Regions from separate parts of the Paracidovorax sp. MALMAid1276 genome, predicted to be linked through region 3. Evidence: predicted binding sites of a transcription regulator. Region 3 holds the regulator's gene; each other region holds the start of a gene.
What was found. The regulator sigma-54, encoded in region 3, starts transcription at its own class of promoters, with help from an activator protein. The targets are predictions, from matches to a motif close to TGGCANGNAANCTGCTTT.
Positions count from the first base shown of each region.

Region 1: a site for sigma-54 is predicted at 5,819-5,836, ahead of ACOQFS_RS15480 (TorF family putative porin). Genes of this name have one in related genera too.
Region 2: a site for sigma-54 is predicted at 1,619-1,636, ahead of nirB (nitrite reductase large subunit NirB). Genes of this name have one in related genera too.
Region 4: a site for sigma-54 is predicted at 3,415-3,432, ahead of ACOQFS_RS12465 (DUF2126 domain-containing protein). Genes of this name have one in related genera too.

Region 1 is NZ_JBMIRS010000198.1:489-7,680, reverse strand. Features, by position in the region: gene ACOQFS_RS15505 (ProQ/FINO family protein) at 1-287, opposite strand, end outside; gene glcF (glycolate oxidase subunit GlcF) at 476-1,732, opposite strand; gene glcE (glycolate oxidase subunit GlcE) at 1,813-2,952, opposite strand; gene amt (ammonium transporter) at 3,213-4,634, opposite strand; gene glnK (P-II family nitrogen regulator) at 4,668-5,006, opposite strand; gene ACOQFS_RS15480 (TorF family putative porin) at 5,051-5,782, opposite strand; gene ACOQFS_RS15475 (YifB family Mg chelatase-like AAA ATPase) at 5,996-7,192, shown strand, end outside.
Region 2 is NZ_JBMIRS010000037.1:1,188-8,379, reverse strand. Features, by position in the region: gene ACOQFS_RS01875 (amino acid ABC transporter substrate-binding protein) at 1-289, opposite strand, end outside; gene ACOQFS_RS01870 (helix-turn-helix domain-containing protein) at 509-1,480, shown strand; gene nirB (nitrite reductase large subunit NirB) at 1,847-4,390, shown strand; gene nirD (nitrite reductase small subunit NirD) at 4,411-4,770, shown strand; gene ACOQFS_RS01855 (nitrate- and nitrite sensing domain-containing protein) at 4,838-6,154, shown strand; gene ACOQFS_RS01850 (Hsp20/alpha crystallin family protein) at 6,259-6,645, opposite strand; gene ACOQFS_RS01845 (branched-chain amino acid ABC transporter substrate-binding protein) at 6,740-7,192, shown strand, end outside.
Region 3 is NZ_JBMIRS010000210.1:16,540-23,731, forward strand. Features, by position in the region: gene ACOQFS_RS16930 (THUMP domain-containing class I SAM-dependent RNA methyltransferase) at 1-697, opposite strand, end outside; gene ACOQFS_RS16935 (acyl-CoA thioesterase) at 694-1,176, opposite strand; gene ACOQFS_RS16940 (RNA polymerase factor sigma-54) at 1,282-2,868, opposite strand; gene lptB (LPS export ABC transporter ATP-binding protein) at 2,868-3,647, opposite strand; gene lptA (lipopolysaccharide transport periplasmic protein LptA) at 3,695-4,354, opposite strand; gene ACOQFS_RS16955 (thiol:disulfide interchange protein DsbA/DsbL) at 4,466-5,122, opposite strand; gene ACOQFS_RS16960 (SPOR domain-containing protein) at 5,229-5,888, opposite strand; gene argS (arginine--tRNA ligase) at 5,904-7,192, opposite strand, start outside.
Region 4 is NZ_JBMIRS010000176.1:11,415-18,606, reverse strand. Features, by position in the region: gene ACOQFS_RS12465 (DUF2126 domain-containing protein) at 1-3,402, opposite strand, end outside; gene panC (pantoate--beta-alanine ligase) at 3,634-4,479, opposite strand; gene panB (3-methyl-2-oxobutanoate hydroxymethyltransferase) at 4,526-5,410, opposite strand; gene nadC (carboxylating nicotinate-nucleotide diphosphorylase) at 5,599-6,462, shown strand; gene nadA (quinolinate synthase NadA) at 6,459-7,192, shown strand, end outside.

The sequences.
Region 1 (7,192 bases), on a different contig from region 3:
CGCTTGAGGGGGCGAAACAGCGCGCCGAACAGTGCGGGATACAGGTCGGCCAGCTTTTCGAGCAGGGGGTGGGTGCGCTGGGGTGCGCGCGGGGCGGCATCTGCCGCCGATGGCGCTGCGGCCGGGCTGCGGCCGTCTGCCGGGGCTGCGGCGCCGGGCACGCGCCGGGGCGTCTTGCGGCGGTCGGTGCCGCTGCGGCGGGGGGCGTCGCCACGCTGCCGGGTGACGCCCGCGCGGGCATCGGGGGCGGCGGTCGGTGGTACGAGTGCGGACGCGGTGTCGGTCATGGCGGTCAACGGTATTGGGTGGGCCGGAAAACCCTCCATCATGCCAGTGTTGGCCGACAGCGCCCAGGCGTAGGAACGTGTTTACGATCTCCCAGGGGTCCCCTGCGAGATCGTAAACACGTTCTAAAGGCGCAGCGGCGTCGCCAACGCGGACGTGCTGCAGTGCCCAGCGGCTTCGGCGCCCGCCGTCAGGCCGGGCTGTGCAGGGCCTCATCCAGCACCTCCACCCAGTGGCGCACCGGGGTGCCCGTGCCGCTTTGCAGGTGGGTGATGCAGCCGATGTTGGCCGAGAGGATCACATCCGGCGGCTGCTCGCCAAAGGCTTCGCCCAAGGCACCCAGCTTGCGGTCGCGCAGCGCAGCCGACAGGTCGGGGTTGAGCACCGAGTAGGTGCCGGCCGAGCCGCAGCACAGGTGGGCCTCGTTGCGCGCGGTGCGCAGGCGAAAGCCGAGCTGGTTCAGGTGCGCCTCCACCCCGCCGCGCAGCTTTTGGCCGTGCTGCAGGGTGCAGGGCGGGTGGTAGGCGTACAGCGTGTCGGGCTGGTTCACGCGGCCCTTGAGCCGGGTGGCCAGCTCGGGCAGCACCGCCGGCAAAAGCTCGGACAGATCGCGTGTGAGGGCGCTGATGCGCTCGGCCTTGGCGGCGTACTGCGCATCGTCCTTCAGGATGTGGCCATATTCCTTGACGGTGACGCCGCAGCCCGAGGCGTTCATCACGATGGCCTCCACCCCGCCCGCCTCCACCAGCGGCCACCAGGCGTCGATGTTGGCGCGCATCTGGGCCATGCCGCCCTCCTGGTCGTTCAGGTGGAACTTGACGGCGCCGCAGCAGCCCGCCTTGGCGTCCACCACGGTCTGGATGCCCACGGCGTCCAGCACGCGGGCCGTGGCGGTGTTGATGTTCGGCATCATGGCCGGTTGCACGCAGCCCGCCAGCATCAGCACCTTGCGCGCGTGCTGGCGGGTGGGCCAGGCGCCGGCCGCCTGGGGCGCGGGCACCTTGGCCTTCAGCGCTGCGGGCAGCAGGCCGCGCACGGCCTGGCCGGCCTTCATCGCCGGGGCAAACAGGGGCGAGGGCAGCCCTTCCTTCAGCGCCCAGCGCAGGGCCTTCTCGCCCAGCGGGCGCGGCACCTTCTCATCGACGATCTTGCGGCCGATGTCCACCAGGTGGCCGTACTGCACGCCGCTCGGGCAGGTGCTTTCGCAGTTGCGGCAGGTCAGGCACCGGTCCAGGTGCGTCTGCGTGGCGCGCGTGGGCTCGGCGCCTTCGAGCACCTGCTTGATGAGGTAGATGCGGCCACGCGGGCCGTCCAGCTCGTCGCCCAGCAGCTGGTAGGTGGGGCAGGTGGCGGTGCAAAAGCCGCAGTGCACACACTTGCGCAGGATGGCCTCGGCCTCGCGGCCCTCGGGGCGCGCGGCGTATTCAGGAGAGAGTTGGGTTTGCATGGTGCATGCCTGGGTGCGAGAGATGTCGGGGCGGCGAATGCCGGAGAGCGGCCACGCGCAGGGGGTGCGGGCCTGTGCGCCTACCAGCCCCGGGCCACGCGGCCGGGGTTGAAGATGCCCGCCGGGTCAAAGCTGTGCTTGAGACGCTGGTGGATCTGCGCCAGCGCTGCAGATTTCAGATCAAAATGGCCCTCAGCGCTTTCTACATGAGCATGTGCAGCTATAAAAACAGAAGCACTTCCTCCCACGGCGTTGGCCAGCTCGCGCAGCGTGTCGCCCGCGGCTTCGGGCGCCTGCACCCAGCGCAGCGCGCCGTGCCATTCCACCAGCGGATGCGCCCCCCCGGGCAGGGCCAGCACGGGCGCGGTGGGCGGCACCGACAGGCGCCACAGCGCATGGCCGGGCTCGGCGGCGCGGTCGGCAAACCAGGGCAGGGTCTGCTCGCGGCAGGCCACCCAGTCGGGCGCCACGGTGGCGTTGTCGAGGCGGGTGCCGCCCATGCTTTTGCAGGCGGCTTCCACGGCGGCCACCGCGCCGCGCAGGCGCACATACAGCGTGCCTTCGCTGCGGCCGTCGTGCACCCAGCAGCTGGCATTGAGCGGCAGGGGCTGGCCGCCCCAGGCGTGCAGCTTGCGCAGCGCGTCGGCCTGGTTGATGGCGTCAAAACGCAGCGTGGCTTCGCCCGGCGCCACGGGCAGCACCTTGAGGCTGACCTCGGTGATCAGGCCCAGCGTGCCCCAGGCCCCGACCATGAGGCGGGACACGTCGTACCCCGCCACGTTCTTCATGACCTGGCCGCCAAAGCGCAGAGGCTCTGCCCGGCCGTTGAGCAGCGCGACGCCCAGCACATAGTCGCGCACGGCCCCCACGCTGGCGCGCGCCGGGCCCGACAGGCCCGCCGCCACCATGCCGCCCACGGTGGCAGCCGCGCCCGGCGAGCGGGCGAAATGCGGGGGCTCGAACGGCAGGCACTGCCCATGGCGGGCCAGCAGGTCTTCCAGCTCGGCCAGCGGGGTGCCGGCCCGCACGGTCACCACCAGCTCGCTGGGCTCGTAGCTCACGATGCCGCTCATTGCGCGGGTGTCCAGCACCTCGCCGTGCAGCGCCAGGCCATGAAAGTCCTTGGTGCCGCCGCCGCGGATGCGCAGCGGGGTCTGGTCGGCGGCGGCAGCGCGCACGCGCTCGGCAATCTGGGCGAGGGCTTGGTCCATGCGCTGCATCGTAGCGGCAGGCACGCGCGGCATGGCAGGGTCCGGACGTGAATTTTTTGAACAGCGCGTGTGCAAACCGCTGGGGGTGCGCCCCCGGCGCCCGGGCGCAGCCCCCCCCCTGGGCGTGCCGCGCGCGAGAACTCCTGCCCGCCCACGAAAAAAGCCCGCCGGGGCGGCGGGCTTGCGTGAAGCAGGAGTGACTCGCTTTTTCTTCTTGCAGCGCTGCGTTGCCACCAGACACCGCAGCGCGTTCTGCGCAAGGCAGGAGATCAGCGGTTGTACGCCGTCTCGCCGTGCGAGGTGATGTCCAGGCCTTCGCGTTCGGCTTCTTCGGACACCCGCAGGCCCACCAGCAGGTCGGCGATCTTGTAGGCGATGAAGGCCACGACGCCGGACCAGACCAGGGTGAACACCACGCTCTTGACCTGGATCCACACCTGGGCGCCCATGGCGAAGGTGTCGGGGGCCAGGCCGCCGGTGCCGCCCAGGCTTTGCGATGCGAACACGCCGGTCAGGATGGCGCCGATGATGCCGCCCACGCCGTGCACGCCGAACACGTCGAACGCGTCATCCACGTTGAGCATGCGCTTCAGGCCACCCACACCCCACAGGCAGACGACGCCTGCGATCAGGCCCATCACGATGGAGCCCATGGGGCCCACGAAACCTGCGGCAGGCGTGACGGCCACCAGGCCCGCCACCGCGCCGGACGCAGCGCCCAGCATGGAAGCCTTGCCCTTGTGCAGCGCTTCGCCGGCGATCCAGCTCAGCGTGGCGGCGGCCGTGGCCAGCACCGTGTTCACGAAGGCCAGGCCTGCGTTGGCGTTGGCAGCACCGGCCGAGCCGGCGTTGAAGCCGAACCAGCCCACCCACAGCAGCGAGGCGCCCACCATGGTCAGCGTCAGGCTGTGGGGCGTGAGGGCTTCCTTGCCGAAGCCGATGCGCTTGCCCACCATGTAGGCGCCCACCAGGCCGGCGATACCGGCGTTGATGTGCACCACGGTGCCGCCGGCAAAGTCCAGCGCGCCGTCAGCAGCCAGCAGGCCGCCGCCCCACACGATGTGGGCCATGGGCACATAGCTGAAGGTGAACCACAGCACCGAGAAGATCAGCACGGCGGAGAACTTGATGCGCTCGGCGAACGAGCCCACGATCAGCGCCACGGTGATGGCGGCAAACGTGCCCTGGAATGCGATGAACACGTATTCAGGGATGGTGGCCAACGCGCCGAAGGTCTCTTGCGTCACGCCCTTGAGGAAGATCTTCTCGAAGCCGCCGAAGAACTTGCCCTCGCCCGAGAACGCCAGGCTGTAGCCGTAGATGGCCCACAGCAGCGACACCAGCGAGAACACGACGAAGACCTGCATCAGCACCGACAGCATGTTCTTGCTGCGGCCCAGGCCGCCGTAGAACAGCGCCAGGCCGGGGATGGTCATCAGGATCACGAGCAGCGTGGAGGTCAGCATCCAGGCGGTGTCGCCCGAATCGACCTTGGGTGCGGGGGCCGCGGCGGCAGGCGCCTCGGCAGGGGCGGCCGCAGCCGGCGCAGCGGCTGCCGGTGCGGCAGCAGGCGCTTCGGCAGCGGGGGCCGAGGCCGCAGCCTCGGGGGTGGCGGGGGCCTGGGCCAGCGCAGCAGTGCCGCCGGACAACAGGCTCAGCCCCAGGATGAAAGAAGCAAGCAGTTTTTTCATGGCTTTTTCTCTTGTTCTGATGCGGCCGGGCCCTTAGAGGGCTTCCTTGCCGGTTTCGCCCGTGCGAATGCGCACCACCTGCTCCAGGTGGGTCACGAAGATCTTGCCGTCGCCGATCTTGCCGGTGCGGGCTGCGGTCTCGATGGACTCGATCACGCGGTCCACGAGGTCGTCGGACACGGCGGCTTCGATCTTGACCTTGGGCAGGAAATCGACCACGTACTCTGCGCCGCGGTACAGCTCGGTATGGCCCTTCTGGCGGCCGAAGCCCTTGACTTCGGTCACGGTGATGCCCTGCACGCCGATGTCGGAGAGTGCTTCACGCACCTCGTCCAGCTTGAAGGGCTTGATGATGGCTGTCACCATTTTCATTTGGGATTCCTCCGGGATGAGCGCCAGATGGCGCCCACTGAGATTTACAGGGTTTTGGTCAGCGTGACAATCACGCGCGACTTGTTGACGTGGCCGAAGAAGGCCTTCTTGTTGGCGCCGACCACGGCCGCGCCCAGCGACAGGCCGCTGCCGAAGTCATACGCGCCGCCGATGCTGTAGTCCATGTAGTTGGGCACGCCGGTGTCCTTGATGTCGCTGGCAAAGCGGGTGAAGCCCACCGAAGCCTTCAGCGTGATGCTGGGCGCCACTTCCTGGGCGAACGCCAGGTTCAGGTAGCCGGTGTTGCGGCCCTTCAGGCCCGAGCCGGACTTGGCACCGGCAAAGCCGAAGTAGTCCTTGGAGATGGTGTGCGAGTACTTGGCGGTGAACGGGCCCATGGTGGCCGCGCCATACAGCTCGGTGGTGTTGCCGTTGCTGTTGCCGGGGTAGATGTAGGTCAGGGCACCGACGTCCAGGTCCGCACCGCCGGCCTTGAACTTGTAGCCGCCGTACAGGTCGCTTTCGAGCGAGTTGCCGGGCAGCCAGTCGACGCTGGAATTCCAGTTGCCCACGTACCAGCCGCTGTCGCCGAAGGCATAGTCAAAACCGCCCTGCAGCGCAGGCTTCACAGCCTTGGCCTTGGAGGCGTCCTGGTCCTGGCCACGGAACTTGTAGTTGGTGGTCAGGCTGACGTTGCCTGTGAGCTGGGCACTGGCCAGCATGGGGAGCGTTGCAACAAGGGCAACGCCCAGGGTCTTGATGATGGCGCGGGTCATGTTTCCTCCGGGTTGGGCGATTAGGGACCACCCCTCTTAGCACGGACCGTGCCACGCGCCCGCCGCCCGGACCTGCGTCGGTTGCGTTGCGTTACACCGATCCCCGCTACATTGGCGGGGTGCGCGCACAGGCCATGCACCTTCATGGTGCATTCACCGGCCCGCAAGCGCTAAAAAACCATAAAACGCACCCATCTGGGGAGAAACCGCTTCATGAGTCTTGCTTTGGTGCAAAGCCGCGCCCTTCTGGGGCTGCAGGCGCCCGCAGTCACCGTCGAAGTGCATCTGGCCAACGGCTTGCCCAGCTTCACGCTGGTGGGTCTGGCCGAGGTGGAGGTGAAGGAAGCGCGCGAGCGGGTGCGGTCTGCGCTGCAGAACGCGGGGCTGGAGTTCCCGTCCAACAAGCGCATCACGGTGAACCTGGCCCCGGCGGACCTGCCCAAGGACTCCGGCCGGTTCGACCTGCCCATCGCCCTGGGCATCCTGGCCGCCAGTGGCCAGGTCGACGCCGGCCGGCTGGCGGGCCACGAGTTTGCGGGCGAGCTGTCGCTGTCGGGCGAATTGCGCCCCGTGCGCGGTGCGCTGGCCACCAGTCTGGCGCTGCAGACCCAGCAGGTGAACGCGCAGCTGGTGCTGCCGCCGGGCAGCGCCGAAGAAGCCGCGCTGGTGCCCGCCGCGCGGGTGGTGCGCGCGCGCCACCTGCTGGACGTGGTGCGCGCCTTCCTGCCGCCCGGCAGCACGGCGGGCGCCGACGACGACACGGCCGATGACGGCTGGGTGCGCCTGCAGGCCACGCCCATGGTGGCCGCCGCGCGCGGGCCCGACATGGCCGACGTGAAGGGCCAGTCCAGCGCCAAGCGCGCGCTGGAGATTGCCGCCGCCGGCGGCCACAGCGTGCTCATGGCCGGGCCGCCGGGCTCGGGCAAGTCGATGCTGGCGCTGCGCTTTGCGGGCCTGCTGCCGGCGATGACGGTGGAGGAGGCGCTGGAGAGCGCGGCCATCGCCAGCCTGGCCGGGCGCTTCAACACCGAGCACTGGGGCCTGCGGCCCACCGCAGCGCCGCACCACACGGCCAGCGCCGTGGCGCTGGTGGGTGGCGGATCGCCCCCCCGGCCGGGCGAAATATCGCTGGCGCACCACGGCGTGCTCTTTCTCGATGAACTGCCGGAGTTCCCGCGCGCCGCGCTGGAGGCGCTGCGCGAGCCGCTGGAGACGGGCCACATCACCATTGCGCGCGCGGCGCAGCGGGCGGATTTTCCGGCGCGCTTTCAGATGGTGGCCGCCATGAACCCCTGCCCCTGCGGCTACCTGGGCGCCACCCAGCGCGCCTGCCGCTGCACGCCCGACCAGGTGAGCCGCTACCAGGCCAAGCTCAGCGGCCCCTTGCTGGACCGCATCGACCTGCATGTG
Region 2 (7,192 bases), on a different contig from region 3:
AGGTGCGCACGCAGGTCTCGGTTTCGCTGCGGTCGTCGTAGCCGATGAGTTCGATGGGGCGCTTGGTGCCCTTCACGCTCAGGCCGCCTGCGGCATTCACCTGTTCGGCCCACAGCAGGTAGTTGGGCTCCTGGCTGACCTGGGCGCCCGCGGCCCAGGGGCCCGTGCGGGCAATCGCGTAGCCGATGCGCACGGGGCCCGGCTGGGCCAGCAGGTGGGGGGCGACCGACATGGCGCCCACGGTGGCGGCCATGCCCTTGATCCATTGGCGCTTGGATTGTTGAACCATTTCCTTTGTCTCCTCGGATGGGCGGCCCGCGCAGTGCCGACCGTTGACCGATGGTAGGAAGAAGGGGGCGCTCGCGCTGTGCTGAGCGTGCACAAAACGCTGGTCCCTGCGTGCACGGCGCAGCGGGTTTACCCGGATTTCCGCACGGGGCGGTGGAATAGCCGCCACGGGGATAATCGCTGCCTACGCCCTGGCGCAGCCCTTGGCACTGGAGACAGCATGGCCCACACCCTCACCGAGGTATCCACCGACACCGTGGCACCGCGCGACCGCCTGCACCTGTGGGGCGACGCGGTGTGGCGCCTCATTGGCGGGCTGGAGTCCGACGCCTTTGGTGATGAGGCCTTTGCAGGCCACATCACCTCGGGCCAGGCGGGCTACGTCAACCTGTGCCAGCTCGACGTGAGCCGCCACCGCGTGGTGCGCACCCCCAGCCTGATCCGCGGCAGCGACCGGGCCTACATCAAGGTGGTGGCCCAGCTCGAAGGGCGCGCCTGCTTCGAGCAGAACGGCCGCGAGGTCTGGCTGTCGCCCGGCGAATGGAGCGTGTACGACACCACGCGCGCCTATGCCGTGAGCAACCCCGAGGCCGTGCGCCAGATGGTGCTGATGATCCCCAAGGAGCACCTGCCCGAGCGCCGCATGCGGCTCGACGACCTCATGGTGCAGCGCTTCTCGGGCACCACCGGGGTTTCGCGCCTGGCCTGGGACACCATGCGCGCCGCCTTCACCGAACTGCCCACCATGTCGGCCGCGGCCGCCGACGGCGTGGCCGACGTCATCACGCACCTGGTGCAGCTGTCGCTGCTGGAGCGCAACGGCCAGCACAGCGCCCTGTCGCAGCGCGAGGCGCTGCGCGACCGCATAGGCCAGTACATCGACCGCCACCTGGCCGACCCCGACCTCAGCATCGACCGCATCGCCCAGGCGCTCAACTGCAGCCGCCGCCATCTGTACAACGCCATGGCCGACGACGGCGACACCCTGGCCGCCACCATCCAGCGCCGCCGGCTGGAGGCCTGCCTGCGCGAGCTGTGCCACCCCGCGCAGGCCCACCGCTCGGTCACGGACATCGCCCTGGCCTGGGGGTTTCGCAGCAGCGGGCATTTCAGCCGCCTGTTCAGGGCGCACACGGGCTTCAGCCCCAGCGAGTACCGGGCCCGGTCAGGGCAGCAGGTTCAGGCGCACTAGCTTTTAATCATCCTCAGGCACCTTGACAGGGCGGCGCCCGGCCCGGCATTCGCCCCAACTTGGTGAGGTGCTGCACCGCGGCGAGGCGCCTTTTGCGCGATGCCGCTGGGCCACCGGTGGCAACCCCCTCAAAACCCCGGGCACGGTAATTGCTCAATCTCGACTGCCCACTGGTAAAGCTGCCTGCGGGCCGATAACAACCCCTCCGCTAATGATGGCGGAACACCCGGGCTGACTGCGGCTGTCGCCGTCTGTCGCCCGGAAGTTCCAACCCACGCCCGTGGTTCCGCGGAGGGTGTGCCTTGCCGACTGGCGCTGCACATCCTGTACCCAGGTTCCCGGGTTCTTGCAGGATGAGCAAGCATGATGAAGATCGTTCTCATTGGCCACGGCATGGTCGGCCACAAGTTCCTCGAAAGCCTGGCCGAAACCGGCATGACCGGTGTCGAAGTCACCGTGCTGTGCGAGGAGCCACGCCCCGCCTACGACCGGGTGCACCTGTCGGCCTTCTTCAGCGGCACCACGGCCGAGCAGCTCTCGCTGGTCGAACCCGGCTTCTTCGAGCGCACCGGTTTCACGCTGCGCCTGGCATCCCGCGCGGCCTCGGTGGACCGGCGCATCCGCACCGTGACCACGGTCGATGGCGAGGTGCTGCACTACGACAAGCTGGTGCTGGCCACCGGCTCCAACCCCTTCGTGCCCCAGGTGCCCGGGCGTGAGCGCGAGCACTGCTTCGTCTACCGCACCATCGAGGATCTGGAGGCCATGCAGGCAGCGGGTGCCAAGTCCAAGACCGGCGTGGTCGTGGGCGGTGGCCTGCTGGGCCTGGAGTGCGCCAAGGCGCTGCGCGACATGGGGCTGGAAACCCATGTGGTCGAGTTCGCGCCGCGCCTCATGGCCGTGCAGGTCGACGAGGGCGGCGGGCGCGTGCTGCGCTCCAAGATCGAGGAGCTGGGCGTGCAGGTGCACACCAGCCGCAACACCCAGGAGATCACCGACGGTGCCCGCGCGCGCCACCGCATGGTGTTTGCCGACGGCACCTGGCTGGAGACCGACATGATCGTGTTCTCCGCCGGCATCCGCCCGCGCGATGAGCTGGCGCGCCAGAGCCTGCTGGCCATCGGCCCGCGCGGCGGCGTGGCCATCGACAGCGCCTGCCGCACCAGCGACCACGATGTCTATGCCATCGGCGAATGTGCTTCATGGAACGAGCAGACCTTCGGCCTGGTGGCCCCGGGCTACGACATGGCGCGTGTGGCCGCCCGCCATATCGCGGGCGAGACCGACGCCGCCTTCGTCGGCGCCGACATGAGCACCAAGCTCAAGCTCATGGGCGTGGACGTGGCCAGCATCGGCGACGCCCATGGCAAGACCCCGCACAGCCGCACCTGCCAATACGTGGACGAGCGCCGCCAGGTCTACAAGAAAATCGTCATCAGCGAAGACGGCAAGCAACTGCTGGGTGCCGTGCTGATCGGCGATGCCACCGAATACGGAACGCTGCTGCAGATGGCGCTCAACGGCATCACCCTGCCCGAGGACCCCGAATTCCTAATCTTTCCGTCGAGCGACGGCAAGGCCAAGCCCGGCCTGGGCGTGGACGCCCTGCCCGACACTGCGCAGATCTGCTCGTGCAACAACGTCACCAAGGCCGGCATCTGCGAGGCCGTGGGCAATGGCGCCTGCACCATCGCCGAGATGAAGGCCTGCACCAAGGCCGGCGCCACCTGCGGCGGCTGCGTGCCCCTGGTCACCCAGGTCATGAAGGCCGAGATGGCGCGCCGCGGCATGGCGGTGAACAACCACATCTGCGAGCACTTCGCGTACTCGCGCCAGGAGATCTACCACCTGGTGCGCGTGGGCCAGATCAAGAGCTTCGAGGACCTGCTGGCCAAACACGGCAAGGGCATGGGCTGCGACATCTGCAAGCCCGTGGCGGCCAGCGTGTTCGCCTCGTGCTGGAACGAGTTCGTGCTCAAGAAGGAGCTGGCGGGCCTGCAGGACAGCAACGACTACTACCTAGGCAACATCCAGAAAGACGGCACCTACTCGGTGGTGCCGCGCATGCCCGGCGGCGAGGTCACGCCCGACGGCCTGATCGCGGTGGGCCAGGTGGCCAAGAAGTACGGCCTGTACACCAAGGTCACGGGCGGTGCGCGTGTGGACATGTTCGGTGCGCGCCTGGAGCAGTTGCCGCTGATCTGGGAAGAGCTGATCAGCGCAGGCTTCGAGTCGGGCCACGCCTACGGCAAGTCACTGCGCACGGTCAAGAGCTGCGTGGGATCGACCTGGTGCCGCTACGGCGTGGGCGACAGCGTGGGCCTGGCCGTGGAGCTGGAGAACCGCTACAAGGGCCTGCGTGCCCCGCACAAGATCAAGTTCGGCGTTTCGGGCTGCACGCGCGAATGCGCCGAGGCCCAGGGCAAGGACATCGGCGTCATCGCCACCGAGAAGGGCTGGAACCTGTACATCTGCGGCAACGGCGGCATGAAGCCGCGCCACGCCGAGCTGTTCGCGTCCGACCTGTCCAAGGAAGACCTGGTGCGTATGATCGACCGGGTGCTGATGTTCTACGTGCGCACGGCCGACCGGCTGCAGCGCACCAGCACCTGGCGCGAGAACCTCGAAGGCGGCCTCGACTACCTCAAGGATGTGCTGCAAAAGGACAGCCTGGGCCTGTGCGCCGAGCTCGAAGCGCAAATGCAGCACGTGGTGGCCACCTACCAGTGCGAGTGGAAGACCGCCGTGACCGACCCCGAGACGCGCAAGCGCTTCCGCTCGTTCGTGAACAGCGACAAGGCCGATGAGAACGTGCTCTTTGTCGAGGAGCGTGGCCAGATCCGCCCGGCGCGCGCCGAAGAGCGCGGCCAGGCATCGGCCAAAGTGATTCCGATCCACCAGGCTGCTTGAAGAAGAAGGAAGAGAACACCATGAGCGCACTCCCCATGAACAGCAGCACCGACGCCCTCGCCTGGACCGACATCTGCGCCGTTGATGACATCCTGCCCAACACCGGCGTCTGCGCGCTGGTGGCCGACCGCCACGTGGCGGTGTTCCGCACCCGCGGCGACGAGTTCTTCGCCATCGACAACGTGGACCCCAAGTCCGGTGCCAGCGTGCTCTCGCGCGGGCTCATCGGCAACCTGGGCGAACGCGTTGTGGTGGCATCGCCGCTGTACAAGAACCATTTCGACCTGCGCACCGGTGAGTGCCTCGAAGCGCCCGAGCATTCGGTGCAGGCACACGGCGTGCGCGCCGAGGGCGGGCGCATTCGCGTGGTCCTGGCCTGACGGCATGCGATGGCACGCGGCCCGGCGGGGTTAGCATAGGTTCCCTGTTTGAACCGTGGAGTCCCTGATGCCTGAGCCGGCCGCCGCAGCCTTGTCCGTTTCCAGCCTCGTGCTGCGCGCGCGGCAGCTGGAGATTGACGCCGTGCGCCACCTTGCCAGCCGTGCAGCGCTGGTGGATGTGGTGGGCCAGCTGATCGAAGGCCTGCAGCGCGAGCGCGGCGCCTCGGGCGTCTATCTCGCGTCCAAGGGGCAGCGTTTCGCCGACGTGCGTGCACGCACTGTGGGCGAGGTGGTGGCGCTGGAGGCGCGCCTGCGCGATGAGTTCACCGAACACGTCGAGCCCGCGCAGGGCGCCACGGCCAAGGCCCTGTCGCTGATGGCCTGGGCGCTGCTGGGGCTGGATTCACTGCCAGCGCTGCGCAGCCAGATCGACAAGCAGGCCATGACGGCCCACGACTCCATCGCGGCGTTCAGCCACCTGATCGCGGGGCTGATCGAGCTGGTCTTCCATGTGGCCGATGCCGCCGGCCTGCCCAGCGTGTCGCGCCAGCTCGTGGCCCTGGTGCACCTGGTGCAGGCGCAGGAAGAGGCGGGCCAGGAGCGGGCCATGGGCGCGCTGCTGTTTGCCTCGGGCCAGGGCAGCGAGGCGCACCAGCAGCGCGTGCTGCACCTGATCGACGCGCAGGAGCGCAGCCTGGGTGCGTTTGCGGAATTCGCTGACCCGGCCCTGCGCGCCCGCTGGGAGCAGCTGCAATTGGCCCCGGGCACGGCCCAGCTCGAACGCCTGCGGCGCACTCTGGGCGTGGCCCGGCCCGGCGCCGCGCTGGACAGCAACCAGAGCGACACCTGGTTCGAGGTGTGCACCGAGCGCATCACCGCACTGTGGCAGTTGCAGGTGGATCTGGTGCAGCGCCTGCGCGACGACTGCGCCGCGCACATCGTGCAGGCGCAGCAGGACCTGCAGGACTCCAAGGGGCTGCTGCGTGGCCTGCGGGAGAACCCCCCGCAGCGCACCCACGCGGTGGACCGGTTCTTCGACATCGCCGTTGCGCCGACAGCGGTGGCGCCAGCCGCCGCAGAGGCTCAGAGGGCCGAAGGCGCGTCATCGCTGCTGGAGCTGCTGCGCGACCAGTCGGCGCGCATGGCCAGCATGGAGGCCGAGCTGGAAACCGCACGGCGCACCCTCAACGAGCGCAAGGTGATCGAACGCGCCAAGGGTGTGCTCATGGCCCGTCTGGGCATGAACGAGGAGGTTGCGTTCCGTGTGCTGCAGAAGACCTCGATGGACCAGAATCGCCGCCTGCTCGACGTGGCCGAAGCCACGCTGTCGCTGCCCGATCTCGCATTCGCACATTCCGACCGCAAGGGCGACAGGGCGGGCTGACTCACGCCAAGTCACGCCGGATTTGGCGGGAGCGCGCACGGCAGCGCTGCAGCATGGCGGCGGAGGCGGCAGCGCCGCCGCACTCCAGCGCGCCGCTGAAAGCCTTACTGGATGTTCAGCGAGACGGCCTTGCTGACGGGCTCCACAGGCACGAGGGTGAGCGTGAGCACGCCGTTTTCCAGCTTCGCGCTGCTGGCGGCAGCATCGATGTCGGCGGCCAGTTCCCAGGCGCGCTGCACCTGGCGGGGCGCGCCTTCCACGCTCTGCAGGCGCACCACATTGCCTTCGATGCTGATCGACAGCTGGTCGCGCGCCAGGCCGGGCACGTCCAGCTGCAGGGTGGTGGACTTTTCATCCTGGGTGACGGTGCAGCCGGCCGAGCGGGCGGTGGGCTCTGCCAGGGTGCCCAGCAGAAAGCGCTGCAGGGCGAGGTCGGCCGAGCGAGCGGCTGGGGCGTAGGCGGCGCGGCGAATCACGGGGGCGAAAATCATGGGGTAGCTCCTATACACTGCGCGGCTCTCGACGTGGTCGCCGCATGGCAAGGATGTGTGTACGGCCACGCCGCATTTCAAGGGAAAAAGAGGCATGAATAAATTGCGAGCGATGGGCTTGAAAAGCGGCGCGGCGGCTTTACGTTTTTCCGCTTTGTCTGCCGCGGGTGTGGCCACAGCGGCCTTGGCGGCCATGGCGGCGGTGGTCGCCGCCACGGTGGTGGCGCCGGCCACGGCCTGGGCCCAGGCGCGCCCGGCAACGGCGCCGGTGCCCCAGGCGCGCCCCGTGAAATTGGCGCTGATCGAAAGCCTTTCGGGCGCTTTCTCCAACACCGGCGAGGCCGTGTACCGCAATATCTACTGGGCGATGGAGCGCGTGAATGCGCGGGGCGGCGTGCAGTTGCCGGCGGCAGCAGGCGGTGCGCGGCCGCTGTCGCTGGAGCGCTACGACAGCAAGGGCCAGAACGAAGAGGCGCTGTCGGCCTTGCGGTCTGCGATCGATGACGGTGCGCAGGTCATCCTGCAGGGCAATTCGTCGGCCACGGCG
Region 3 (7,192 bases):
ACGCGAAGCGCCGCAGCAGGCCGGCCGGGATGCGGCAGGCGATCTGCGCGGCCTCGACCACGATGGTACCGCTGCCGCAGCAGGGGTCGTACAGGGGCTCGGGGTGGTCGCCGTGCGGGTCCCAGCCGCTGGCGGCGATCATGGCGGCGGCCAGGGTTTCCTTGAGCGGGGCGTCGCCCTTGTCCTCGCGCCAGCCGCGTTTGAACAGCGGCTCGCCCGAGGTGTCGATGTAGAGCGTGGCCTCGTCGGTGGTGAGGTGCAGATGCACGCGCACGTCGGGCCACTGGGTGTTCACGTCGGGGCGCACGCCGCTCTTGTGGCGGAAGCGGTCGGCCACGGCGTCTTTCACCTTGAGGCCTGCGAAGTTCAGGCTCTGCAGCGGGCTGTGCTGGGCGGTCACTTCGACCTTGAAGGTCTGGCGCGTGGTGAACCAGATCTCCCAGGCCACGTCGCTGGCCATGTTGTAGAGGTCGTTTTCAGACCGGTAGGGGCGGTGCGCCAGCTGCACCAGCACGCGCTGGGCCAGGCGGCTGTGCAGATTGAGCTGCATGGCATGGCGCCAAGAAGCACGCAGCAGCACGCCGCCGCGGCCCACCAGCAGGTCTTGCCACGTGAGGCCGGTGATGCCGTGCACCTCGTCGGCCAGAAAGCCCTCGACGCCGGCCGCGCAGGGCAGAAAGAGTTGGAGATGGTTCATGTCGATGGGGAGGATACGTGCTCGGGCTGCGCGGGGGAACCGGGCTCTCCCGCACGGGCGGCCAGCAGTTCGCGCACGGACTGCGGAATCGGGGCCACCTTGCGGCTGGCCTGGTCGATGAAGACGATGCCGATCTTGCCGCGCGCCACCTCGCGGCCCGAGGCTTTCTCGGTCATGCAGAACACCAGATCGAAGCCGTAGCGGTTGAAGTCTGCCGGTGCCATCTCCACCCGCATGGTTTCGCCGTGGAAGCCTTCGGACTTGTACTGCGCCACGATGTCGCCCACCACGATGGACAGGCCGCACACGTCGGCCTCGGGGTAGCCCAGCGACTGAAAGAAGCGCACACGCGCCTCGGACACCAGCGTGAGCAGCTGCGCGTTGTCCAGGTGCCCGCCCTGGTTCACATGGCTGATGTAGATCTGCAACTCGGTGGCAAAGCCGAAGTGCGGGGGAAGGTCGAAGACGATGCGGGCCATGGTGGGGCTGCGGTAGGTGGGTACGAAAAGAAAAAAACAACGTCAACGCAAGGGGCCGCAGCGGCGCAGGCGCACGCCCAGCGCTCGCCCCAAGCGCGCAGGTATCTACAGCGCCTTGCGCAGATTGGCAGGCGCGATCTTGAGCGCCTCGCGGTACTTGGCCACGGTGCGCCGCGCGCATTCGATGCCCTGCTCCTTGAGCATCTCGGCGATCTGGCTGTCGGACAGGGGTTTGGCCGTGTTTTCGGCCGAAACGAACTGCTTGATGAGCGCGCGCACGGCGGTGCTGGATGCGTTGCCACCGGTTTCAGTGCCCAGGCCCGAGCCAAAGAAGTATTTCAGCTCGTAGGTGCCGATGGGCGTGGCCATGTACTTGGCGGTGGTCACGCGGCTGATGGTGGATTCGTGCAGGCCCAACTCATCGGCGATGTCGCGCAGCACCAGCGGGCGCATGGCCAGCTCGCCGTGGGTGAAGAAGTTCTTCTGCCGCTCGACGATGGCGCGCGAGACGCGCAGGATGGTGTCAAAGCGCTGCTGGATGTTCTTGATGAACCAGCGCGCCTCCTGCAGGCGCTGCTGCATGCCCTGGTGGCCCTCGCCGCCCTTGTGGCCGCGCAGCGCACCCGCATAGATGTCGTGCACGCGCAGGCGGGGCATCACGTCGGGGTTGAGCTGAACGATGAAGTTGTGCTGGCCGTCCCGCCCGTTGGCCCGACCGGCTTTGCGCACGATGACGTCGGGCACGATGATGTTGCGCTCCACGTCCACAAACTTGCGGCCGGGGCGCGGCTCCAGCCGGGCGATGAGCGCCATGGCGGCGCGGGTGCGCTCCTCGCCGTCGCCGCACAGCTGGGTCAGGCGGCGGATGTCGCGGCGGGCCAGCATCTCGAGCGGCTGCTGGCAGATGGTGAGCGCCGTCTTCACGGTGTCGGGGTCTGCCTCTTCATCAGCATCGAGCGCCTTGAGCTGCAAGGTGAGGCATTCGGCCAGGTTGCGTGCGCCCACGCCCGTGGGCTCCAGGCTTTGCAGCAGGCGCAGGGCCACGGTGAATCGGTGCACCAGCTCCTCGATCTGCTCCAGGTCTTCGGCGCCGGCGAGCGCGGCGGCCAGCTCTTCGAGTGGCTCTTCCAGATAGCCGTCGTCGTTCAGCGACTCGATGAGAAAGCGCAGTGCGGCACAGTCCACCTCGGACAGGCGCAGCGACAGGGCCTGGCGGTGCAAGAAGGCCGTGAGCGATTCGTGCGAGCGGGCCAATTCGGTGGCGTCGGCCTCGTCGCCCTCGCCGTCGTTGCGGTTGCGGGCGGGCGCATCTCCGCCCCACTCCGCATCATTGGGCGCCATCTCCACCGTGCCGTCGCCGCTCCAGTCGGGCTCGTCCGCAGCGCCAGCGCTTGGCGATTCAGCATCATTTTGGCCTTCAGCGCTTGCTGCACTTGCGCCTGCAGCTCCTGAAAACATAGCATCATCCGCGCCATAGTCATCGGCCTGGGCGGGTGTGTTTTCTGCGTCCAGCCCAAACTCCTCACGCGGCGCCTCGTCGGCCGTGCGCTCCAGAAAAGGGTTGTCGTCGAGCATCTGCTCGACTTCCTGCGAGAGTTCGAGCGTGGACAGCTGCAGCAAGCGGATGGACTGCTGCAGCTGGGGGGTCAGCGCGAGATGCTGCGAGACGCGCAGCGATAAACCAGGCTTCATCACATCTTGAAGTGTTCGCCCAGGTACACGCGGCGCACTTCGGCGTTGTCGACGATCTCGGACGGTGTGCCCTGGGCCAGCACGCGCCCGTCGCTGATGATGAACGCGTGGTCGCAGATGCCCAGCGTCTCGCGCACGTTGTGGTCGGTGATGAGCACGCCGATGCCGCGCGCCTTGAGGAAGCCGATGATGCGCTGGATCTCGATCACGGCAATGGGGTCGATGCCGGCAAAGGGCTCGTCCAGCAGAATGAAGCGCGGCTGCGTGGCAAGCGCCCGGGCGATCTCCACCCGGCGGCGCTCGCCCCCCGACAGGGCCATGGCGGGCGAGGCGCGCAGGTGGTCCACCCGCAGCTCCTGCAGCAGGGCCGTGAGGCGCTCTTCAATGGCGTCCCGGCTGAGCGGCTTGCCGTCGTCGCCGCGCTGCAGCTCCAGCACCGCACGCACGTTTTCCTCCACCGACAGCTTGCGGAAGATGGAGGCTTCCTGCGGCAGGTACGACAGCCCCAGGCGCGAGCGCCGGTGAATGGGCATGTGGGCGACGGACTGGCCGTCGATGCGGATGTCGCCCGCATCGCTGCGCACCAGCCCCACGATCATGTAGAACGAGGTGGTCTTGCCCGCGCCGTTGGGGCCGAGCAGCCCCACGACCTCGCCCTTTTGCACCACCAGCGACACGTCCTTGACGACCTTGCGGCTGCCGTAGGACTTGGCCAGGTGCTGCACTTCGAGCCGGCTGCCCTGCGGAAGATCGCCCGCATGCGCAGCCCCCCCCGGCAGGTGTTCTCCCGCCGGGCCGCCAGGGCCGGGGTGCAAGGGCTGCGCGCTCACCGGGAGCCGCCGCCAAGGCTGTTGCTGGGGCGCAGCGCCGGGGCCGATGCAGCCGGCGCTGCCGGCGCGGCGGCCGCGTTGGGCGGCGGGTCCTTGGGAGACAGCACGGCGCGCACGCGGCCACCGGGCGCGGGTGTGGCAGCGCCTGCCGCGCTGGTGGAGGACGCTCGCTGGCCATCCACGGTGAAGACGTCGGTGGTGTTGTTGTAGACGATCACCGCGCCGGTGATCTCGTCGGAGAGCACCGAGCCCCGGTAGCGGCGCAGCTCTGCGCGGGTGATGAAGCGCACGTTGTCGGCCTTGCCATCGTATTCAATGACTTCGCTTTCGCCTTCGATGAACTCATCGGGCGCGCCGGGCGCGGTGTCGCGCTTTTGGCGGAAGAACGCCCGCTTGCCGGGTTCGGCCGTCACCACGCCGTACTGATAGCCGTCCGCGTCCTGGCGCACGTCCAGCCGCGCGCCGCGCAGCACGATGGTGCCCTTGGTCATGACCACGCGGCCCGAGAACACACTGGTCTGCTTGAGCTCGTCGTGGCGCAGGGCGTCGGCCTCGATGTTCATGGGCTTGGCCCGGTCGGCCTTTTCAGCGTGTGCCGCGCCCACGGCGCAGGCCGCGGCGACGAGCAGAAGGGTCGGGAGTAGGCGATGGTTCATAGGGCACGAATCTTGCAGTCCATTGTAGCCACGCAGGCACAGCCCCAAGCAAAAAGCCCGCAATTGCGGGCTCTTCGCAGCGTGCCCCGGAGGGCGGTTGGCAGAAAACCGTCAGCCTTTGCGGGCGACGGCGGCCAGGTGGTCCACCACCTGCAGCACGGTTTGCATGCTGCCGGCCATGGTGCCGTCGGTGTAGTACTTGCCGGCCACGCCCATCGAAGGCACGCCTTCCACGCCGTAGGCGTCCTGCAGCTGCGACGCGCGCCGCACCTGGTTGGACACCGAGAACGAGCCGTAGACTTCCTTGAACTTGGCGGCGTCCACGCCTTGCTGCGTCACCCAGGCCAGGATTTCGTCGTCCTTGGCGAGCTTGAGTTTTTCGACGTGGATGGCGCGGAACACCTTGCCATGCAGCTCGTCGAGCTTGCCCATGCCTTCCAGCGTGAAGTACAGCTTTTGCTGCGGCACGAAGCTGGCGTTGAACGCCACGGGCATGCGGCGCACGCTCAGGTCCTTGGGCGCGGCCTTGATCCAGGACTCGAGCACGGGCTCGAACGCGTTGCAGTGGGGGCAGCTGTACCAGAAGAACTCGATCACATCGACCTTGCCGGCGGGGGCATCGGGGGTGACGGGCTTGTCCAGCCGCTTGTAGTCCTTGCCCTCCTTGAACTGGCGGGCCTGGGCCAGCGCGGGGGTGGCCACGGGCAGCGCCAGGGCGGAAGCAGCCACGGCGGTCGCGGCAGACAAAGAAAACTCACGGCGTTTCATCACAAAGACTCTCCTGTTACAGGTCTGGGGGATGTGAGCCATGCCCCCTCAAAAAGTTCAGCCCCGGCCTGGCGGGCCGCCGGGGTGGTGAGCGCCCTCACACGCGTCAGCGCTGCACCCGCACGAGCGCGGAGTCCATGCCCGCGCCGTCCAGCTTTTCCTTGATGCGCTCGGCGTCGTCGCGCTTGCTGAAGGGGCCCACCCGCACGCGGAAGACGGCGCGGCCGTTCTGCTCGCGTTCGCTCACGCGGGCCTCCCAGCCCATCATCGCCAGCTTGGCGCGCTGGGCATCGGCGTCCTGCTGGGTGCGGAAGGCCCCCGCCTGCACGAAATAGTCGAACGGGTCCACGTTGCCGGTGGCCGCAGCACGGGCCACGGCCAGGTCTCCCAGAGGATCGGCGCCGGGGCGTGTCTCGGCCTTCGCATCGGCCTTGCTGGCGGCGGGCCGGGGGGCCGAGGCTGCGGCGCGTGTGTCCGCCGGGGCGCTGGCGCCGGGGGCCGGTTTGGCCGCAGGCTCGGGCGCCGCAGCCACAGGCGGCGTGGGCGGGCGCGCCGGATTGCGCCCGTACAGGGGCGAATTGGGGTCCCAGTTCTTGTTCTTCTGCGACTCTGCGGCGTCCATGTCGGCGCCGCGGCCCCCTCCCTTGTTCAGGAAGGGCACCGGCACCTTGGTCACATACACAGCCACCGCCAGGGCGGCCCCCAGGCCCACGATGACGCCGACGATAAAGCCGATGATGGTCCCGCCCGCTTGTTGCTTCTTCATGGTGAAAGTCACTGCTTACATTCTGGCCGGGGCCGACACGCCCAGCACGGCGAGGCCATTGTGCAACACCTGGGCCGTGGCGGCGACGAGCGCCAGGCGCGCCTTCTTCACCGCGTCGTCGTCCACCAGGATGCGCTCGGCGTCGTAGTAGCTGTGGTAGCTGGCGGCCAGGTCGCGCAGGTAGAAGGTCACGTCGTGCGGCGCCTCGCCGTCGGCGGCGGCGGTGAGCATCTCGGGGTATTTGGCCAGCTGCAGCATCAAGGCCTGGGCCTGCGGGCCTTCGAGGGCCGACAGGTCCACATCCTTGAGCGACGCCACATCGCCACCACCCGCCTCTTGCCAGGCGCGCAGCACCGACTGGATACGCGCATGCGCGTACTGCACGTAGTACACCGGGTTGTCGTTGTTCTGCGCCACGGCCAGATCCACGTCGAAGGTGTATTCGGTGTCGGGCTTGCGGCTCAGGAGGAAGAAACGCACCGCATCCTTGCTGGTCCACTCGATCAGATCGCGCAGCGTGACGTAGCTGCCCGCGCGCTTGCTGATCTTGACCTCTTCGCCGCCCTTGACCACCCGCACCATGGTGTGCAGCACGTAGTCAGGGTAACCCTCTGGAATGCCCACATCGGCCGCCTGCAGGCCCGCGCGCACGCGGGCGATGGTGCCGTGGTGGTCCGTGCCCTGGATATTGACCACCTTGGTGAAGCCGCGCTCCCACTTGGCGATGTGGTAGGCCACGTCGGGCACGAAGTAGGTGAAAGAGCCGTCCTGCTTGCGCATGACGCGGTCCTTGTCGTCACCGTAGTCGGTGCTCTTGAGCCACAGCGCGCCGTCCTGCTCGTAGGTCTTGCCATTGGCGATGAGCTTGTTCACCGTGGCCTCGACGCGGCCGCTGGTGTACAGGCTCGATTCGAGGTAGTACTCGTCGAAGTGCAGGTTGAACGCCTGCAGGTCCTTGTCCTGCTCGTTGCGCAAGTAGGCGACGGCGAACTGGCGGATGTTGTCGTAATCCTCCACGTCGCCGTTGGCGGTGAACTCGCGATCGTCGGCCTTCACCGTGGCCTTGGCCTTGAAAGCCTCGGCAATGTCGGCGATGTAGTCGCCGTTGTAGAAGTTCTTGGCCAGCGGGTTGTCGCTGTCGGTGGGCCAGCAGTCATCGCCGGGCTTGAAGCCCTTGGCGCGCAGCTGCGTGCTTTTGGTGAGCGTGTCGATCTGCACCCCCGCGTCGTTGTAATAGAACTCGCGGTGCACCTGAAAGCCCTGGGTGCTGAACAGGTTGCAGATGGCGTCGCCCAAAGCGGCCT
Region 4 (7,192 bases), on a different contig from region 3:
GCGGAAGAAGCGCGCCAGGCGCCGGCTTTCGGCCTCGTAGGCGTTGACCGGAAAGGTGGTGTAGTTGCGCCCGCCCGGGTGGGCCACGTGGTACTGGCAGCCGCCCAGCGACCGGTTCATCCAGGTGTCCACGATGTCGAACGTGAGCGGCGCATGCACGCCGATGGTGGGGTGCAGGGCGCTCGCGGGGTTCCAGGCCTTGTAGCGCACCCCGGCCACGAACTCGCCTTCGGTGCCCGTGGTCTGCAGCGGCAGCGGCTGGCCGTTGACGGTGACCACATGGCGGCTCGGGTTCAGGCCCGTCACCCGCACCTCGATGCGTTCGAGCGACGAATCCACATAGCGCACCGTGCCGCCCGCAATGCCTTCTTCGCCCATCACATGCCAGGGCTCCAGCGCGCTGCGCAGGGTCAGCTCCACGCCCATGGACTGCACCGTGCCCACCAGTGGGAAGCGGAACTCGAACTGCGGCGCAAACCAGGCGGCATCGAAGGCATAGCCTGCGGCGTTCAGCTCGGCCACCACATCGCGCATGTCCTGCTGGATGAACGCGGGCAGCAGCCAGCGGTCGTGCAGCTCGGTGCCCCAGCGGGCGGCGGGTGCGCGGTAGGGCGCCTTCCAGAAGCGGGCGATCAGCGCGCGCAGCAGCAGCTGCTGCACCACGCTCATGCGCGCATGGGGCGGCATCTCGAACGCGCGCAGCTCCAAAAGGCCCGGGCGGCCCGTGCTGCTGTCGGGCGAGTACATCTTGTCGATGCTGAACTCGCTGCGGTGCGTGTTGCCCGTCACGTCGATCAGGATGTTGCGCAGCGTGCGGTCCACCAGCCAGGGCGGCATGTCCTGGCCGTATACGGCGCGGTTGGCCTCGATCTCGCGCAGCGCGATCTCCAGCTCGTAGAGCTGGTCGTTGCGCGCCTCGTCCACACGCGGCGACTGGCTGGTGGGGCCAACGAACAGGCCGCTGAACAGATAGCTCAGGCAGGGGTGGTTGTGCCAGTACAGCAGCAGGCTGGCCAGCAGCTCGGGCTTGCGCAGGAAGGGCGAATCGGCCGGCGTGGCGCCGCCCATCACAAAGTGGTTGCCGCCCCCGGTGCCGGTGTGGCGCCCGTCGGTCATGAACTTCTCGGCCGACAGGCGGGTCTCCCACGCGGCCTGGTAGAGGAACTCGGTGTGCTGCACCAGCTCGCGCCAGTGCGTGGCGGGGTGGATGTTGACCTCGATCACGCCGGGGTCGGGCGTCACGGCCAGCACCTTCAGGCGCGCGTCGCGCGGCGGCGGGTAGCCTTCCAGCACGATCTTCAGGCCCAGCTCTTCGGCCGTGGCCTCGACGGCGGCGAGCAGGTCCAGGTAGTCGTCCAGGCGCGCCAGCGGGGGCATGAAGACGTAGAGCACGCCGGACTTGCTGCCCACCCGCTCGGCCTTGGGGCCGTTGGCACGGCGCGGGTCGCGCACCTCCACACACATCGCCGTGCGCGTCAGGCCGTGGGCCGATGTGAAGCGGCCCGGGGGCTGCGTGCCCGCGTACGGGTCGGGCTGGCCCGGCTGGCGCGCGTGGTCACCGCCGCCATCGCCCGCCTGCGCCACGCGGCGTGCTTCGCCCGGTGCGGTGGCGCCGGCCAGGTAGGGCAGGTCGCGGTCGCCGGCCACCGTGCTGGGCTGCGTGGCATATCGCGCGCGCAAGGCCGCAGCGGCACGCAGCGGCTCGGCCGGTGCCGTGGGGTCTTGCGGGATCAGGTAGGGGTAATCGGCCTGGCTCACCCAGGGCAGCGAATCGAGCGGCAGGCGGTAGCCCATGGGCGAATCGCCTGGAATGAGGTACATGCGCTCGTCGCGGAAGAACCAGGGGCCGGTGCTCCACACGCTGCCGGCCAGCGCCGGGCCCCCGCGCGCCTCGGAACCCGGCTGCAGCGGCAGCACATAGCCCACCACGCTGTCCAGCTTCTGCTCGAACACGCGGCGCAGGCGCGCGCGCTCCAGCTCGTCGTCCAGCCGCGCGTCGAACGGGTCGACATTGACGGGCAAGCGGCGCTCGCGCCACAAGTAATACCAGGTGTCTTCATACCCGGGCTGGATGTAGCGCGACGTGATGCCCAGCTTGCGCGTGAGGTGGTGGACGAAGCGGCGCGCGTCTTCGCTGGTGTAGTGCGTGGGCGTGCGCTCGTCGGCAAACAGGTCGGAGTTGTGCCAGGTGGGCTGGCCGTCCGCCCGCCAGCAGATGGACAGCGCCCAGCGCGGCAGCTGTTCGCCCGGGTACCACTTGCCCTGGCCGAAATGCAAAAACCCACCCTGGCCGTATTCGGCGCGCAGCTTGTGTGTGAGCTCGGTGGCGTAGCCGCGCTTGGTGGGGCCGAGCGCATCGGTGTTCCATTCGGGCGCGTCGCGGTCGGACACGGCCACAAAGGTCGGCTCGCCGCCCATGGTCAGGCGCACGTCGCCGGCCTGCAGGTCGGCATCCACCTGGTCGCCCAGGGCCAGCACGGCCTGCCACTGGTCTTCGGTGTAGGGCTTGGTCACGCGGGGCGATTCGTAGATGCGCGTCACGCGCATCTCGTGGGCAAACTCCACCTCGGCCTCGTCCATCAGGCCCTCGATGGGTGCCGCGCCCGAAGGCTGGGGCGTGCAGGCCAGCGGGATGTGGCCCTCGCCCGCCAGCAGGCCGCTGGTGGCATCCAGGCCGATCCAGCCCGCGCCGGGCAGGTAGACCTCGCACCACGCGTGCAGGTCGGTGAAGTCGACTTCGGTGCCGCTGGGGCCGTCCAGCGCCTTCACGTCGGGCGTGAGCTGGATCAGATAGCCCGACACGAACCGCGCCGCCAGCCCCAGGTGGCGCAGCAGCTGCACCAGCAGCCAGCCCGAGTCGCGGCACGAGCCGCTGGCTTTCTGCAGCGTCTCTTCGGGCGTCTGCACGCCGGGCTCCATGCGGATGAGGTAGCGCACGTCCTGCGCGACCTGCTGGTTCAGCTTGACCAGAAAGTCGATGGAGCGCTGCTCGCTTTTGTCGATCTTGTCCAGATAGGCCTGGACGAGGGGCGTGACGGGCTCGGTGGCCAGGTAGGGCGCGAGTTCCTGCTGCACCTCGCTGCCGTACTTGAACGGAATGTGCTCGGCCTCGGGCTCCAGGAAGAAGTCGAAGGGGTTGTACACCGCCATCTCCACCACCAGGTCCACCGTGACCTTGAATTCGCGCGTCTTCTCGGGGAACACCAGACGCGCCTGGTAGTTGGCGAACGGGTCTTGCTGCCAGTTGATGAAATGCTGCGCAGGCTCGACGCGAAGCGAGTACGACACCACGTTGCTGCGGCAATGCGGCGCCGGTCGCAGCCGGACCATCTGCGGACCCAGGTTCACGGGCCGGTCGTACTGGTAATGCGTGACGTGGTGGAGTGCGGCGTGGATGGGCATATGCAGCCCATGCTAGCAAGTCCTGAGCCATCGCGGATGACATGCTTACCCGAACGGGGGCATTGGCACGGCCACGCGCTGGCGCTGCGGCGCACCAGCCTGGGGATGCCGCGATTGGCGCGCGGATTCGCGGCGGGCCAGAGCGGGGCCTTGCAGTGTCAGATTCTGATTAAAAAGTACCGTTGGCGCTTATCTGTAAACACTTTATAGCTACAAAAATTATAGTGTTCGTCAAAATTCAAGGTTGTCGATCAGGCGCGTGCTGCCCAGCCGCGCTGCGCCCAGGGCCACCAGCGTGCCGGGCGCATCGCTGGCGGTGGCCGCCAGCAGGTCGGCGCGCCGGCGCACGGTGAGGTAGTCCGGCGCCCAGCCGCGCGCGCGCAGGGTGTCCTGCGCCTGGGCTTCCAGCGCGCCGCGCCCGGTGGCCGGCGTGTCACGCCACTGCTGCGCCAACTGCTGCAGGGCCTGGGCCAGCGCCACGGCCTCCCGGCGTTCCTCGGGGCCCAGGTAGCCGTTGCGCGAGCTCAGCGCCAGCCCGTCGGCCGCGCGGCAGGTCTCGCCCGCCACGATGTCGATGGGCAGCGCGAACTGGCGCACCAAGTGGCGGATCACCATGAGCTGCTGGTAGTCCTTCTTGCCGAACACGGCCGTGCCGCCCGTGGCGCCCAGCACGCAGGCAAACAGCTTCATCACCACCGTGCTCACACCCACAAAAAAGCCGGGGCGGAAGTGGCCTTCGAGCATGTCGGCGAGTTGCGGATCGGGGTGCACCTTGAAGGTCTGGGGCTCGGGGTACAGGTCGGCCTCGCGCGGGGCAAACAGCACATCGCAGCCAGCGGCCTCCAGCTGTGCGCAGTCGGCGTCCCAGGTGCGCGGGTAGCTGTCGAAATCCTCGTGCGGCAGGAACTGCAGGCGGTTCACAAAGATGCTGGCCACCGTCACGTCGCCCAGGGGCTTGGCCTGGCGCACCAGGGCGATGTGCCCGTCGTGCAGGTTGCCCATGGTGGGCACAAAGGCGGGGCGGCGGTAGGGGGACAGGGCCTGGCGCAGGTCGGCGATGGAGCGGGCGATCAGCATGGGGACGAAAAAGGCAGAGAGAGAGTTGGATAGATAAATAAAGGGCTCACCACGCGTTCACGGCGTTGTCCGGAAAGCTGCCCCGCTTCACGGCCTGCACATACGCCTCGATGGCGCCGCGCACGCTGCCCGCGCCCTGCATGAAGTCGTGCACGAACTTCGGCATCTTTCCGAGGTTCATGCCCAGCATGTCGTGCAGCACCAGCACCTGGCCGGCGGTGCCGTTGCCCGCGCCGATGCCGATGGTGTGGCAGTGCGCCAGCTCGGCCGTCAGATCGGCGGCCAGCACGGCGGGCACCATCTCCAGCACCAGCATGGCGGCGCCGGCGTCCTGCAGCTCGCGCGCGTCCTTGCGCAGGGTGCGCGCCGCGTCGTCGCCCCGGCCCTGTACGCGGTAGCCGCCCAGGGCATGCACCGTTTGCGGCGTGAGGCCCAGGTGGGCGCACACGGGCACGCCGCGTTGCACCAGAAACTCCACCGTGGGCGCCGTCCAGCCGCCGCCTTCGAGCTTGACCATGTGCGCCCCCGCCTGCATCAGCACGCAGGCACTGCGCAAGGCCTGCTCGCGGCTTTCGGCATAGCTGCCGTAGGGCAGGTCGGCCACCAGCCAGGCCGTGCCCTGCGCGCGCTGCAGGCCGCGCGCCACGCTGGCCGTGTGGTAGGCCATGGTGTCGAGCAGCACGCCCACCGTGCTGGGCAGCCCCTGGCACACCATGCCCAGCGAATCGCCCACCAGGATGCAGTCCACGCCCGCCGCGTCGGCCACGGCGGCGCAGGTGGCGTCATAGGCCGTCAGCATGGCGATCTTTTCGCCCGCAGCGCGCATCTGCGCCAGGCGCGGCAGGCTCACGGGTTTGCGCGCGGGCAGCGGCGAGGCGGGCGGCAGCGTGCCGTAGGGGGTGGCGGATTCGGCGGTTTGCGGGGCGGTCATGGGGCTCGCGGGCAAAAAAATTGCCGCGAGTCTAGGGGAGCGATGCTGGGTGTACTTATGGTCGAGGGGCCGTGCGCGAAGCGGCCTGCGCTGGCGCCGTGGCCTTTGTGTTCCCGGTATGCTCGCGGCCCATGACCGCAGCGTTACACCCCGCAACAAACCCCGCGACAAGCTCCATGACTGGCTCCATGTCTGGCTCCATGAGCGATACCGAACACGTGCAAGCCCTGGCCCAGGCCGACGTGGCCCGAGCCCTGGCCGAAGACGTGGGCTCGGGCGACCTCACGGCCGGCCTGATCGACCCCGCCCGCCGCGCCCGCGCGCGCATCCTGGCGCGCGAAGAAGCCGTGATCTGCGGCGCCCCCTGGGCCGAGGCGGCCTTGCGCGCACTCGACCCCACGGTGCAGATCACCTGGCATGTGGCCGAAGGGCAGCACTGCGCCCCCGACCAGGTGGTGCTGGAGATGCAAGGCCAGGCCCGCGCGCTGCTGAGCGCCGAGCGCACCGCGCTCAACTTTCTGCAGCTGCTCTCGGCCGTGGCCACCAAGACCCGCCGCTATGTGGACGTGGTGGCCGGCACCCGCGCGCAGATCGTGGACACGCGCAAGACCCTCCCCGGCCTGCGCCTGGCGCAGAAGTACGCCGTGCGCGTGGGCGGCGGCACCAACCACCGCATCGGCCTGCACGACGCGGTGCTCATCAAGGAGAATCACATCGCCGCCGCCGGTGGCGTGACGGCCGTGCTGCAGGCCGCGCAAGCCGTGGCCGCGCAGGCCCAATTCATCGAAATCGAGGTCGAGACGCTGGAGCAACTGGCCGAGGCGCTGGACGCGGGCGCCAAGATGGTGCTGCTGGACAACATGCCGCTGCCCATGCTGCGCGAAGCGGTGCGCATCAATGCGGGCCGCGCCATCCTGGAGATTTCGGGCGGCGTGACGCTCGATGGCCTGCGCGAATTGGCCGAGACGGGCGTGGACCGCATCTCCATCGGCACGCTGACGAAAGACGTGAAGGCCACCGATTTCTCGATGCGCCTGCAGGAGCTGGCATGACCATCGCCACCCTGAACCGCATCGATGTCGAGTACGAACAGCCGGACGAGGCCGCGTCGGGCGCCGTCTGTTCCACCAAGCATGCCTGGGCGCGCGTGCCGCCCGAGCCCACACAGGCCGAGCGCGCAACGCTCAAAGACCAGATCCGCCGCCTTCTGAAAGAAAAGAACGCGGTGATGGTGTCGCACTACTACGTGCACCCCGACCTGCAGGATCTGGCCGAGGAGACCGGCGGCATCGTGAGCGACTCGCTGGAGATGGCCCGCTTTGGCCGCGACCACGCCGCGCAGACCCTGGTGGTGAGCGGTGTGCGCTTCATGGGCGAGACGGCCAAAATTTTGAGCCCGGAAAAGACCGTGCTCATGCCCGACCTGGACGCGACCTGCTCGCTCGACCTGGGCTGCCCCATCGACGAGTTCAGCGCGTTTTGCGACGCGCACCCTGACCGCACCGTGGTGGTGTACGCCAACACCAGCGCCGCCGTGAAGGCGCGCGCGGACTGGCTGGTTACGTCGAGCTGCGCGCTGGAGATCGTGAGTGCCTTGAAAGCCGCCGGTCAGAAAATCCTGTGGGCGCCCGACCGCCACCTGGGTGCCTACATCCAACGCGAAACGGGCGCGGACATGGTCTTCTGGAACGGCGCCTGCATCGTGCACGACGAGTTCAAGGCCGTGGAGCTGGAACTGCTGAAACAGGAGCACCCGAACGCCAAGGTGCTGGTGCACCCCGA